2 regions of the Thalassospira sp. ABD4_177 genome follow, and region 2 is predicted to be linked to the other one. Evidence: riboswitches for the same ligand, from Rfam matches in the RefSeq annotation. Region 2 holds a riboswitch; the other holds the start of a gene.
The links. A riboswitch is a leader RNA that binds a small molecule or an ion and turns the genes downstream of it on or off. The one in region 2 is predicted to bind glycine.
Positions count from the first base shown of each region.

Region 1: linked by a shared signal. The riboswitch ahead of gcvT (glycine cleavage system aminomethyltransferase GcvT) and the one ahead of ACXAF0_RS04740 (L-serine ammonia-lyase) in region 2 are both predicted to bind glycine.

Region 1 is NZ_JBSWWO010000003.1:90,542-97,894, reverse strand. Features, by position in the region: gene gcvPB (aminomethyl-transferring glycine dehydrogenase subunit GcvPB) at 1-446, opposite strand, end outside; gene gcvPA (aminomethyl-transferring glycine dehydrogenase subunit GcvPA) at 443-1,798, opposite strand; gene gcvH (glycine cleavage system protein GcvH) at 1,801-2,172, opposite strand; gene gcvT (glycine cleavage system aminomethyltransferase GcvT) at 2,242-3,351, opposite strand; glycine riboswitch at 3,413-3,520, opposite strand; glycine riboswitch at 3,524-3,621, opposite strand; gene ACXAF0_RS16390 (hypothetical protein) at 3,725-4,282, opposite strand; gene ispH (4-hydroxy-3-methylbut-2-enyl diphosphate reductase) at 4,541-5,488, shown strand; gene ACXAF0_RS16380 (homoserine kinase) at 5,524-6,492, shown strand; gene rnhA (ribonuclease HI) at 6,518-6,967, shown strand; gene ACXAF0_RS16370 (putative bifunctional diguanylate cyclase/phosphodiesterase) at 7,235-7,353, shown strand, end outside.
Region 2 is NZ_JBSWWO010000001.1:1,024,906-1,032,258, forward strand. Features, by position in the region: gene ACXAF0_RS04725 (S41 family peptidase) at 1-839, opposite strand, end outside; gene ACXAF0_RS04730 (murein hydrolase activator EnvC family protein) at 836-2,152, opposite strand; gene gpmI (2,3-bisphosphoglycerate-independent phosphoglycerate mutase) at 2,181-3,773, opposite strand; glycine riboswitch at 4,046-4,151, shown strand; glycine riboswitch at 4,155-4,277, shown strand; gene ACXAF0_RS04740 (L-serine ammonia-lyase) at 4,347-5,786, shown strand; gene ACXAF0_RS04745 (dihydrofolate reductase family protein) at 5,949-6,482, shown strand; gene ACXAF0_RS04750 (hypothetical protein) at 6,520-7,173, opposite strand; gene fabG (3-oxoacyl-ACP reductase FabG) at 7,252-7,353, opposite strand, start outside.

The DNA of each region.
Region 1 (7,353 bases), on a different contig from region 2:
TCACCCTGTGCGCCCGCTGCCGGGGACATGGAAACAGCCGGCATGCCGGTCAGAACCAGAAGCCAGTGCGCGCAACTGTTGATCAGTTCAAGCGCGCCTTGAACGGTGCTTTCGGGCTGCATCGGATGCAGATCGGCAAGACCGGGCAGACGTGCGACCTTTTCATTCAGGCGCGGGTTATGCTTCATAGTACACGAACCCAGCGGGAAGAACCCGGCATCAATGCCATAGTTCTTCTGCGACAAGCGCGTGAAATGACGCACGACCTGCGGTTCGGACAGGCCCGGAAGGCCAACGTCGCTGTCACGATCAAGACCGCCAAGACGGGTTTTCGTGCCTGCCGGTTCGGGCAGGTCAACACCGGTGCGGCCGGGCTGGCCCTGTTCAAAGATCAGCTGCTCTTCAATGACAAGGCCGCGGTTGCCGGTATGGGTTGTGAAATTCATGCCAGCGCCTCCTTCAATGCGTCCGCAAGGGCCGCGATATCCGCATCTGTGTTGGTTTCAGTCACTGCCACCAACAGGTAGTTATCCAGATCCGTTCGGTTCGGATACAGGCGCGACAGTGGCACACCCGCCAGAACACCCTTGGCAACCAGTGCCTCGACGACTTCTGACGCCGGTTTGGTCAGCTTGACCGTGAACTCGTTAAAGAAGCTGTCATTGACCACCGACGCGCCATTGACTGCGTCAATCGCATCGGCTGTCTTGCAGGCATTTTCATGGTTCAGGGTTGCCAGACGACGATAACCGTCTTCGCCCAGCAGGCTCATGTGCACCGTAAAGGCCAACGAACACAGACCGGAGTTGGTACAGATGTTCGACGTCGCCTTTTCACGACGGATATGCTGTTCACGGGTCGAAAGTGTCAGAACAAAGCCACGCTTGCCGTCCTGATCAACCGTCTCGCCACACAGACGACCGGGCATCTGACGCACCAGTTTCTGGGTGGTGGCAAACAGACCGACATACGGTCCACCATAGTTCAGCGCATTACCGATCGACTGGCCTTCACCGCAAACGATATCGGCACCAAAGCTGCCCGGTGATTTGACCGCACCAAAGGCAACCGCCTCGGTAAAGACCACGACCAGAAGCGCCCCCTTGGCATGGCAAAGATCGGCCAGTTTGGTGTGATCCTGAATGCGACCAAACACATCCGGGTACTGCACAACCACACAAGCCGTCTGATCATCGATCAGATCATCAAGCTCGTCGGCCGTCGCCTGATGTTCGGGATGCCCATCACGCCCGGCGACTTCGGTGTCGCTATACTGGCAATAGGTTTCCGTCACTTCGCGGTAATGCGGATGCAGACCACCTGACAGAACCGCTTTTTTGCGACGGGTAGCCCGGCATGCCATCAGCACCGCCTCGGCACAGGATGTCGCACCATCCCACATCGAGGCATTGGCAACATCCATCTCGGTGATCGAGGCAACCTGGGTCTGGAATTCAAACAGATACTGCAATGTACCTTGCGCGATTTCCGGCTGATAGGGCGTGTAGGCGGTCAGGAACTCACCGCGCTGGATCACGTAATCGACCGTGGCCGGAACATGGTGGCGATAGGCACCTGCCCCCAAGAAACTGGGCACGCTGGACGCCCCCATGTTTTTCCCGGCAAGGGCCAGCATATCGCGTTCGACCTGCATTTCGCCGAGGTGGGATGGCAAATCAACAGGCTTATCGAGCAACGCGCCGTCAGGCACATCACTATAAAGTTCATCAACTGATGCTGCCCCGATGGTTTCAAGCATCGCAGCGCGATCAGCGCGTGTCAGTGGGAGGTAACGCATGCTTAAAGACCTTCGACGAAGTCTTTGTAGGCTGCTTCATCCATCAGCTCATCAAGCTGGGATTCATCAGCAAGGGACATTTTAAAGAACCAGCCTTCTGATTCCGGGGCTTCGTTGACCAACGCCGGGTTGGCATCAAGCTCTTCATTGATTTCAACGATCTCGCCGTCAAGCGGAGCATAGACGTCGCTGGCCGCCTTGACCGATTCAACCACGGCTGCATCACCATCCTTGGTCAGCTTTTTGCCAACTTCCGGCAGCTCGACATAAACAATGTCACCCAGCGACTGCTGCGCGTAATCGGTGATGCCAACGGTTGCCACACCATCTGCGAACTCGATCCACTCATGTTCTTGCGAAAATTTCTTTGTCATTTCCCTTTGTCCCTCTTGATCAATTCAATGCCAATGCGGCGTCGCCGCGCTCTCAATAATTTCGGATACTCAACCGCGGAAATAGCGATGCGGTGCAAACGGAAGCTCAACCACCTCGGCCGGGCGGGCCTTGCCGCGCACCATCAGGTCGATCTTGGTTCCCGGTTCGGAAAACTCGATCGCAACATAGCCCATCGCGATCGGACCATCGACGGTCGGGCCAAACCCGCCTGACGTGATCTCGCCAATCTCTTCGCCGTCTGCATTCAAAATCTGGGTATGTTCGCGGGCCGGCGCCTTGCCTTCGGGCTTGATGCCAACACGCTTGCGGTCTGCCCCATTTTCCAGCTGCTCCAGGATTACGTCAGATCCCTTGAACCCGCCTTCGGCCCGGCGACGTTTGTTGATGATCCAGTTCAGATCGCCTTCCACCGGGGTCGTGGTGGTGTCAATGTCATTGCCATACAGGCACAGACCGGCTTCCAGACGCAGAGAATCACGCGCACCAAGGCCAATCGCCTCGACCTCGTCCTCGGCCAGCAATTTACGCGCAAGCGTTTCGGCATCCGCATTGGGCACCGAAATCTCATAACCGTCTTCACCGGTATAACCCGACCGGGTCACAAAGCACGGGATGCCTGCGATCTCGATCTCGGCAAAGCTCATGAATTTCAGATCAGCAACCACTGGCGCAAACCGTGCCAGCACCTTGGCCGCATCCGGGCCCTGCAGCGCCATCAGCGCGCGATCATCGATTTCTTCAAGGGATACACCATCACCAAGATTGGCCCGCATGTGAACAACATCGTCACCCTTGCACGCCGCATTGATCACCAGAAACAGGCTACCGCCCGCATTGGTAATCATCAGATCGTCAAGGATCGTGCCATCGTCCTGGGTAAAGGCGGAATAACGCGTGCGACCGGGTTTAAGGATGGCGATATCACCGGGCACAAGCTTTTCAAGCTCTGCCACGCGGTTTTCGCCGGTCAGGCGTACCTGCCCCATATGCGAGACATCAAACAGGCCAGCCTTTGCACGGGTATGAAGATGTTCGCCCTTCACACCAAGCGGGTATTGAACCGGCATGGCATAGCCCGCAAACGGCACCATTTTGGCGCCGAGTTCAACATGCAGGTCATAAAGGGCTGTTTTTAGCGGTTCGGTCTGTTGATCCACTCTTCCTTCTCCGGGACAATCGTTGCGAAACATAGCCGACCACTGGCCAACCACATTCCCCCTCTGTCTCGGAGCCTGAAAGAATCACAGCCAATGGCTAAACCGGTCTGCTTACATCTTCGGCGAGGTGCGTTCTGATCAAGCTGATCACAGCACCTGCTTTCCAGAGTCCCATCTCCGCGCGGTCCTGTTGCCTGAGAGTTTCCGGGGTGGTTGCTCCTTCGGCGTCCGCATATCCAAAAGGACTGCGGCCTCTCCCACGGGGATCAATTGGGTGTGTTTCTGTTATACGGGGTTCCGCGCAAACCGACCAGCCCCTATTTTCCCAAAGGGGGCTGTCGACCGGCCCGAAATACCAAAACTTCCCAATAAATCAATCAGTTCCGAAGCGGCGATTATATTCCAGCTGCTCCGCACTCAGCTGGAAACCGAGATAGATTTCATAATCCGGACCCGTCCAGACATCATCAAGCGGCACTGAAAGTGTCACCTGCTCATCGCGGATCCGCGCCATGTTCAGATTGTCGGCAAAGGCCATATTGATGTTGAACACCGACTTCTGGATGAAGTTGCCATTCGGGTCGCGAAGCGCAACGAAATACTCGAACTGCACAGTGCGATTTTGCGCCGCCGGTCCAAGCTCGGCGGTGATGATCGGGCTGATGATGACATCAAGTTCCTGGTCATCCAGATCATAGCCGCAGTCACCGATATAACCGGTAAATTCCGCCTCGACGATCACATCGGTCAGATCGCGGCCACCGCCACTGAACTCGACCAGCTTCGCCGTATCCTTTGGCAGATAGGCGGCCGGGCAAACTGGTACGGGCTGTTCTTCGAACGGGTTTCCGCCGCCGCACGCACTTAGCAATCCGCCAAGCGAGACCATACCAAATGCAAAAACGCGCCGAAGTCCGTTACCGATTGTCATCCAAGCCTCTATCAAACCAAATGTTTTCAGGCCTGTGTCTTATCCGAACGGCCCGCTCGCAGTCTATTCCCTCACGGGTGTCGGCACAACCCGCTTCAACGGGTCGCGGGAATAGAAAAGCTCAAATTTCCGGCCACAACACACGGCCCTTTTGCCGCAGAGTCATTGCACCACATGATCAGGCGGGTTATGTAACGACAATGTTTGAAAAATGCGTCGGGAACGCCCGCACGCGATTGGGAAAGCCGGACCTGTATCATGTCTGACAAAGCCAGCCTTCAGATCGTTCTCGCCAACCCGCGCGGTTTTTGCGCCGGGGTTGATCGCGCCATCGAGATCGTCGAAAAGGCGCTCGAAAAATATGGTGCGCCGGTCTATGTCCGCCACGAAATCGTCCACAACAAATTCGTGGTCAATCGCCTGCGCGACATGGGTGCGGTTTTTGTCGATGAACTTGATGCCGTTCCGGACGGGGTTCCGGTGATCTTTTCGGCCCACGGCGTACCGAAATCCGTGCCCGAGGCCGCCGAAACCCGCAAGCTTGAATATCTTGATGCGACCTGCCCGCTGGTCTCGAAAGTCCATCGTGGTGCCGAGCGTCATCATGCGGATGGCAAGCATATCCTTCTGATTGGTCATGCCGGTCATCCGGAAGTCATCGGCACCATGGGCCAGTTGCCGCCGGGCAGCATGACGCTTGTCGAAACCGAACAGGACGCCGAAACCATCGAAATTTCGGATCCGGACAATCTGGCCTTCGTGACCCAGACGACCCTGTCGCTTGATGACACGGCCAAGATCATCGAAATTCTGCAACGGCGTTTCCCGTCGATCTCGGTCCCGAAAAAAGAAGATATCTGCTACGCCACGACCAACCGTCAGCACGCGGTCAAACTGATTGCCGAAAAGGCCGATGCCATTCTGGTTCTGGGCGCGCCGAATTCCTCGAACTCCAACCGGCTGGTCGAAGTCGCCAAGCGCGAAGGCTGCATGCGATCGGTTCTGGTTGAACGCGCCAAGGATATCGACTGGTCGGAACTTGAAGGCATCAAAAGCCTTGGCATCACGGCCGGCGCATCCGCCCCGGAAGTTCTGGTCGAAGAAGTTATCGATGCCTGCCGGGAACGCTATGACGTGACGGTCGAAACCATCACGCTCACCGACGAGAACGTCACTTTCAAACTACCGCGCCAGCTTGCCAGCTAACTGCTTACTTTTAGATCAGGACGACAATAAAGCCCATGGCCGTCTATACCGATGTTTCAGACGAGGATATCGCCCGTTTCGTTGCCGAATACGATATCGGTGAAGTGGTTTCTTTCAAGGGCATAGCCGAAGGTGTCGAAAACACCAACTTCCTGCTTCAGACCAGCATCGCGCCCTTTATCCTGACGCTCTATGAAAAGCGGGTAAATCCGGATGATCTGCCGTTTTACCTTGGACTGATGGATCACCTGTCAGCCAAGGGGCTGAACTGCCCGACCCCGATCCATGGCACGGATGGCGTGGCCTTACGCACACTTTGTGATCGCCCGGCCGCCATTACATCTTTCCTGCGCGGCATGTCACCGCGCCGCATCCAGCCCCACCATTGTGCCGGTGTTGGTGCAGCCCTGGCACAGCTTCACACCGCCGGTCTCGATTTCGAGATGCACCTGCCTAATGCACTCAGTGTGTCGGGATGGCGCTCACTGTTTGAAAGCTGTCAGGAACACGCCAATGACGAAGTTCCGGGTCTTGGCGACATGATCCGCGAAGAGCTCGACTATCTCGAAGCCAACTGGCCGCATGAACTGCCCAAGGGCGTCATTCATGCCGATCTGTTTCCCGACAACGTTTTCTTCTTCCCGGGCAAGGAAGAAGTATCCGGCCTGATCGACTTCTATTTCGCGTGCAATGACCTGTTTGGCTATGACATCGCAATTTGCATGAATGCCTGGTGCTTTGAACCCGATAACAGCTTTAACGTCACCAAGGCCAAGAACCTGCTGTCGCATTACAGCAAGGTACGCCCGATCTCGGATGCCGAAAAGGCGGCCCTGCCGATTCTTGCCCGTGGTGCGAGCCTGCGCTTCCTGCTGACCCGCCTTTATGACTGGGTAAACACCCCCAAGGATGCGCTGGTCACGCCGAAAAATCCGCACGAATACATCAACAAATTGCGTTTCCACCAGCGCGTGGACAACGCAGCGGCCTATGGCCTCGATTAAGGCCACCGGCCAGGGACACAACGACATGACTTCAGGCAACGGCGGCGATAACCGCGTCGAGATTTATACGGACGGCGCATGCAGCGGCAATCCCGGCCCCGGCGGCTGGGGGGCAATCCTTCGGTTCAAGGGTGTTGAAAAGGAAATGTCGGGCGGTGATCCCGAAACCACCAACAACCGCATGGAAATGATGGCCGCGATCAGCGCGCTCGAAGCCCTTAAGCGCCCGTGTGTCATCGATATCTATACCGACAGCAGCTATGTCCGCGACGGCATCACCAAATGGATTTTCGGCTGGCAGAAACGCGGCTGGAAAACCGCTGACAAGAAGCCGGTCAAGAACGTGGAACTGTGGCAGCGCCTGCTAAAAGCCTTGGAACCTCATCAGGTTGAGTGGCACTGGGTCAAAGGCCATGCAGGTCATCCCGAAAACGAAAGATGCGATGAACTCGCACGCGAAGCCGTTCCACGGTAACGAAATTTTCGCAGATGGCAGGTAAAACTGCTTGAACCTAAAGGACTTCACACCAAAATAGACAAGCTTGCTGATCTATATCGGTTAATTATCGAATTAGCGAAATCGAACTTGAGCTTCCATCAAGGTGCGGTTTGACTTGAGAAAATATCAGGGGAGTTGGCACCCATACAAGCGTCGAGTACAGTATATTCGACTAGCCCAAAGTAGGTGCCAGGGAGAGAACGCTTGTCGCGCGGATCGTACGGGTTTTTACAACGAAAGTCTTTGAGCAGTCGGCTGCTGTTTATTGCATTGCCGCTGGTTTCACTGTTCTCATTGGCGCTTTTCGTTGTCTTTGGCTATGTCAGCTACAAAGTGCTGCGCGATGATCTGAACGGCAAAGT
Region 2 (7,353 bases):
TCGCTAAGGTCACCATTACGCGCGTTGTAGCGTTCGGTATTCTGGGTGTCTCGCGGGCGGGTCGAGACGATCTCGCCCTTATCAAGGAAGGCGTCGGATACCGAAATCGCCTGATCAAGAAGGCCGCCCGGATTGTTGCGCAAGTCAATCACCAAGCCCTTGATTTCCGGGCCGATTTCTTCGCGCATGTCGCCAATGGCGCGCTGCAGGCCGCTAAAGGTCTGTTCGTTGAATTTGGTGATGCGGATATAGCCAACATCATCCTTGGGTTCGGCGCGCACCGACTGGATCTTGATCACGGCCCGGGTCAGGGTAACGTCAAACGGGGTTTGTTCGCCCTTGCGAATGATGGTCAGGACAATGTCGGTATTGACCTTGCCGCGCATCATCTCGACCGCATCATTAAGCGTCATGCCACGAATGGCGGTGCCGTCGATGTGGGTGATGAAATCGCCCGGCTGAAGGCCGGCCTTTTCGGCGGGCGTGTCATAGATCGGTGCGATGACTTTGACAAAGCCGTCTTCCATCGTGACTTCGATGCCAAGGCCGCCAAATTCACCGCGGGTATCGACCTGCATTTCCTCGAAATTATCCATATTGAGATAGGAGGAATGCGGATCAAGCGATGTCAGCATGCCGTTGATGGCGGCTTCGATCAGTTGTTTGTCATCGACGTCTTCGACATATTTGCCTTTGACCTGTTCGAACACGTCGCCGAACAGATTAAGCAGGCGATAGGTCTCCGCCGAGGAGGTTGAAGATTGCGCCAAAACTGGCGACGCAAGGCCGAAAGTCATGCCGGTCGCGAGTGCGAGTACTGCCAATCGTGAGGTTTTCATCCACTTACCTTGCCGTTTTTCGAGGCCAGCCATGGAAGCGGATTGATTGCTTCCCCGTCCTGGCGCATCTCCAGATATAGTTTTGGCGAAGTTTCACCCATAATACCAACAGGTTCGCCCGCCAACAGATATTGTCCTACCACACTGTCGAGCCGATCAAAACCGGCGATAAGGCTATGGTATCCTTCGCCGTGTTCGATAATCAAGAGGCGGCCGTACCCGCGGAAGGGACCGGCAAAGACAACTTTGCCGTCAAAAGGTGAGACGACCTGCGCATTTGCGCGGGTGCTGATCTCAATTCCCTTGGATCGGTTGACGGTCAAACCATCCGGACCACGCGATTTTTCACCAAAAAGTGTAACCACTTTACCACTGGCAGGCATCCTGAGGTTGCCTTGCGCCAGGGTAATTGAACTGCCAACGGCAAATTCTTCTTCGTCATTGCCATCGCTGCCGCTGCTCGGAGCATTGCTTGCTGGCTCAGTCTTGCTCTCGGGCGGCGGAGGTGGCGTGCTTTTCGCAATCGTTGTTGCGCCCAGCATATCGGTATCCGGTTCGGTACTTGCAGTCGCGCGCATTTCAGGACGTGCGCGCGGCATCGGCAGGCCTTCGGCACGGTTTTGCAGATTGCGCAAAAGCTCGCCCAGTGATTTGGCCTCATCGGCGAGCAGGCTGACCGCCTTGGCGGCTTCTTCGGCTTCGGCCTCTGTCTGGGCGCGCAGGCGGCGCTTTTCATCCAGCAGGGCAGCAAGGGATGTACGTTCCTGCTGCAATTCATCGGTCGCACTGGCGACATCACTTCGCCGTTCCCGGATGTCTTCACGCAGTGTTGCGATTTCCGTCAGTTCCTTGCGCAGATCACGTGCATGTTGCTCGACCCCGGGCAAGGCGGCCTTGAGCAACACGGCAGAGCGCAGGGTATCCTGCGGTGATGTCGGCAGGGCAATCACGGCTTCAGGCGGGGTGGTCGACAGGCGCTGCAGAGCCATCAGGATGCGGGCATATTGCCCGGCCTTGTCCTCAAGGCTGGTGGCGGCAGTTTTTTCGCGCGCTTCAAGCGTTTCGAGCTGATCTTCGAGATCGGTCAGCGTGGTTTCAAGGCGCTGGGTACGCCTGGCAACTGAAATCGCTTCGGACTGAAGGGCTTGTTCCTCGGTCCAGAGTTCACGCGATTTGCGCGACAGGAATTCTTCCTGTTTTTGCTGTTCGGAAAGCTGGCTTTCGAGTTGATCAAGCTGCTGATCAACCTTTTGCAGCGATTGGGCAAAAGAAGGCGCTGCCCCGTTCGCCATGCACAGCACAAGTGCAGTCATAGCGAACGGGGCGATCTTCGAGACTGATTTAGCTCGCAAGAAGCGCGTCATTCTGTTTCAGGCCCTTCAGCAAGGGTTTGCCGGTCATCTCGGCCGGTTGTGGCACGCCCAGCAATTGCAGCAAGGTCGGTGCGACATCGGCCAAACGGCCATCTTCCAATGTTACCCCTTCCGGAGCGTTAACAAGGATGGTCGGAACGAGATTAAGCGTATGTGCCGTATGCGGTTCGCCGGTTTCGGGATCGACCATCACTTCGCAATTGCCATGATCGGCGGTGACAAAGGCAACGCCGCCGACCGATTTGATCGCGTCAATCACCTTGCCAAGGCAGGTATCAACCGCCTCGGCCGCCTTCATGGCGGCTTCAAGAATGCCGCTATGGCCGACCATGTCCGGGTTGGCGAAGTTCAAAATGATGGTGTCGTATTTTTCCGCCTTGATGGCCGCGACCAGTTTTTCGGTCACTTCGGGGGCGGACATTTCCGGCTGCAGGTCATAAGTCGCGACTTTGGGGGATGCGACCAGAATGCGGTCCTCGCCCTCAAATACCTGTTCTTCGCCGCCGTTAAAGAAGAACGACACGTGCGGGTATTTTTCGGTTTCGGCGATGCGAAGCTGCTTCATGCCGGCCTTGGAAACCACTTCGCCAAAGATGTTTGGCAGGGTCTGCGGCGGATAGATCGCATCCATGTATTTTGCATGTTCGGACGAATATTCGACCATCCCGGCCTGCACGGCGAAGTTTACCGGCGTGCCGCGATCAAAGCCGTCAAAGTCCGGCGCACAGAGGGCGGCGAGAATTTCACGCGCCCGGTCGGCGCGGAAATTGGTCATCAAAAGACCGTCGCCATCCTGCATGCCGGCATAATCGCCAATCACGGTCGGCAGAACGAATTCGTCGGTGGTGTCAGAGCCATAGGCATTGGCAATTGCGGCCTCGGCACTTTCAGCCGTGCGGCCGTCGGCATAGTTCGTGCCCTGAACCATGGTGAAATAGGCCTGGCTGACACGTTCCCAGCGATTGTCGCGGTCCATCGCATAATAGCGGCCCGTAACCGTCGCGATTTCAATATTGGCATCGCCTATCAGGGTGCGGAATTTCTCAAGAAACTTGGCGGTACTTTTCGGCGGTGTGTCACGGCCATCAAGATAGGCGTGGATTTTCACCGGCACGCCCGCACCGGCGATGATTTTGGCAAGGGCTGCCATATGCGCCTGATGGGAATGCACCCCGCCTTCGGACAGAAGACCGGCAATGTGGCAAACGCCCTTGGAATCGGACAGCTTGGCGATGATCTTTTTGACGGTCTCGGTTTCGGCGATGGTGCCGGTTATGACCGCCTCGTCAATTTTGGGCAGTTCCTGCATGACGACGCGGCCAGCACCGAGGTTCATGTGACCGACTTCCGAGTTGCCCATCTGACCTTCGGGCAGACCGACATCCAGACCGCAGGCCTTGAGGAACCCGGTCGGATTGTTGGCGTAAAGGTCATCCCAGACAGGCGTGTTGGCAAGCGCAACAGCGTTGTTCTTGCTTTCTTCGCGATAACCCCAGCCGTCCAGAATGCACAGCACCACAGGGCGCGGGCGCTTTACGGAATTCTTGTCAGTCACGTTCATAACCCCCCAGATAAAGGAAAAGGCTGAATGTCCCGTAAATATGGTGACTTAGGGGATATTTCGCCATCAATCCCGTCACGCGGGCAGGGTGGGTCTACCTTCGCGCACAACAGGTACATGAATTACACGGGCAATTTAGCACGATTACCGGTGCTTAACAGCATCCACCGCAGAAAATTTTGCAGATGCAAACCAGTTCTTTTGACAGTGTCTAAAGACGCAGATAGTGTTCAATCTGACGGTGAACCTCTGAGGTGGCAGAAATGCCATTTCGCACCGTGACGGGAGAGTTCGGATATCACGCGATTTGCATGATGTGCGGCGCCGAAGGAGCAATGCCTCATAAACACTCTCAGGCAGATGGACCGTCACGGATAGAGGCTCTGGAGAGAGAAATCAAAAAGCGTCAGGGAGAAGGCGCGAGATGGTTTCCACCGAAGGATGAACGCCAGTTATCCGGTCTTGATCGGACGATGGCGGATAATCTCAGGTCAAGGGACAGAGGGGGCAAAAACACCGGTTCGTAAACAGCGCGAAAACAAGCGCTTTATTGAGCCGTGAAGGAGGCCCTTGATGACAAATCCCGCAACCGATCCCTCTTCGGGATCGCAAGACAATTCCCAACATGACGTCAACCTGTCGGTTGTCGACCTTTACACCATTGGCATCGGCCCATCGAGTTCGCATACGGTTGGCCCGATGCGCGCGGGATATCGTTTCTGCCTTGAGCTGGAAGCACGCAATCTTTTGCAAAATACCGGCAGTGTCGTGGTGGATTTGTATGGCTCGCTTGCCCTGACCGGCAAGGGGCACGCTACCGATACCGCCGTCATCATGGGGCTGAATGGCAAACGCCCGCGCAACATTGATCCCGATGATATCGTGCCAACCGTCACGGCGATTGATGAAACCAGCCTGTTGCAGCTTTACGGGCAGTATCCGGTGGCCTTTAACCGCGATACCAATCTGGTGTTTCATTTCACCGAAACCCTGCCGCAGCATCCCAACGGCATGCGCATTACCGCCTTTGACCGCGATGGTGTAAAAATCCACACTCAGGAATATTTCTCGGTCGGGGGTGGCTTTATCGTATCGAGCGACGACCACGGTGCGGAATATTCCGGCGATAACATCACCCTGCCATTTCCGTTCTCCTCGGCCGATGAGCTGATGGAAATCTGCAAGCGAGAAGGTCGCTCGATTGCGGAAATCATGATGGAGAATGAGCAAAGCTGGCGCAGCCCGGAAGAAACCATCGCCTTTGTCGATCGTGTCCATGATGCGATGATGAGCTGCATTGATCGCGGCGTTCGCACCGATGGCATTCTGCCAGGCGGACTGAACGTCAAGCGCCGGGCATCAAACCTTTATAAGGAACTGACCGAAAAGCCCGAAGCGGGCCTGCGTGATCCACTCACCGTGATTGACTGGGTCAATCTTTATGCGCTTGCGGTCAATGAAGAAAACGCTGCTGGCGGGCGGGTTGTCACCGCGCCGACCAATGGTGCTGCGGGCGTTATTCCGGCGGTTCTGCGCTATTACGAAAAGTTTGGTGCCAACGCCAATCAGCACAATATCCGTGAGTTCCTTCTGACCGCGGCGGCCATCGGGTCGATCTATAAAAAGCGTGCCTCGATCTCGGCCGCTGAAGTTGGTTGTCAGGGGGAGGTCGGGGTGGCCTGTTCGATGGCGGCTGGCGCACTATGTGCGGTTCTAGGTGGCACGCCCGAACAGGTTGAAAACGCCGCCGAGATCGGCATGGAGCATAACCTTGGCCTGACATGCGATCCGATTGGCGGGCTTGTGCAGGTGCCGTGCATCGAGCGCAACACCATGGGCGCGGTCAAGGCGATCAATGCCGCACGTCTGGCATTGCGCGGTGACGGACAGCATACCGTGTCGCTCGACAAGGTGATCGAAACCATGCGTCAGACGGGACTCGACATGCAAAGCAAGTACAAGGAAACCAGTCAGGGCGGCCTTGCGGTCAATGTCAACGTGGTTGAGTGCTAAACCCAATTCTTAAGAATAGGGCAGAAAACCGGGCTTTTTCGCATGTGTCATGGAAATGACCCGGTTTGCTGCGATTGTTTCTTGCGACTTGTGGTTGGTGTTTTGCTATGATTTGCCGATTAAAAATAGGGGCAAAGACCCCAATATCGGTTGGACATAGACATGAGCAAAAAACTGTTCCGCATTTATATCGCGGTCAGTCTGGATGGCTTCATTGCGCGCGCCAATGGTGCGGTGGACTGGTTGGGCGAATACGACCCGGCCGAATTCGGCTTTGATGACTTTCTGGACTCCGTTGGCACGCTGATCATCGGGCGAAACACCTTTGATCAGGTGATGGAATTTGGCGACTGGCCCTATGAGGCCCGTCGCACAATCGTACTGACATCGCGCGATCTGCCCCGGGACCGGCCCGCCAATACAGAGGCCTATGGTGGCAGCATCATCGAACTGGTCGATCAACTGCGCGACCGCCGGACCGGCGATGGCGACATCTGGGTCGTTGGCGGCGGCAGTGTGGTGACACAGTTCCTGTTTGGTGGCTTTGCCGATCAGCTTGATATCTTCACGATCCCGGAAGTGCTGGGCTCGGGCATTTCATTGTTCGGTCAGGATGCCGGGGGACTCAAGCCCCGCCTGCTGGCATCCGAGCGATACAATTCCGGCGTCGTGCGCAGCCAGTACGGTTTGGCATAGGGTGTTTCGTTTGACTAGGCACGGAGCTTGGGCGTTTTCAGAGAGTAGCTAGGTCTAATAGTGCTTCTTCGAAGACGCCTTTACTCTTGCATGTGATCCCATCGGCTCCAGCACCCTGCTCTTGCGTGGAAAAGGATACTTGAGAGCTATTCATTTCCTGATGGTAAGCGGTGACCCCGGTTATCTTCACTTGAATGTTCAACACATAGCTAGCATTAGCCCGCATGAGAGTCTGAGACGAATTCAGTGGGGCAATATAAATGTTTGCTCGTCCTTCAAGGCTAGTTTGCCTTACTCGATCTACTATGTGATTTGTGCCTTCGACGCCAAGCCAATGACTGGAGCTACCCGCAACAGGATAGGTAAACGTTTGGGTTCCGCGAGCAGGGTGCTTGGACGTAATCGTTGTAGTGCCGCATTCGACATATTTTGTCGGGTCATTGGCTGAAAACGAGACGTTGATAATCCTACTCTCTTTAGAGATGTTATTGATTACGAAGAAACTTTGGGAGAGTTCTTTTACATATTCATCCCACACAGCTTCGAAGTCTGCTTCTATCGTGATCTCGTTTGTGCCTAACGAACTGGAAAGGTCCGGTGGGGAATAGTTTACCTGACTTCCAGCACACCCCGAAATCACCAGAACTGTCGACAAAGCTAACCAAAGGCGTACCGAAATCCGGCGGAACATTGCAACCCCCAAGTGTTATTTCTTCTGAGAAGAATATTACTTTGAGATCGCATTGAAAGTTCTCTTAAGGGTAGCTGCTTAAATCTCTTCAAGTGCCTCAAGCGATTCCGGCAGGATCTGACCGCCATCGACGACGATTTGCTGGCCGGTGATATAGGCCGCTTCATCGGATGCAAAGAA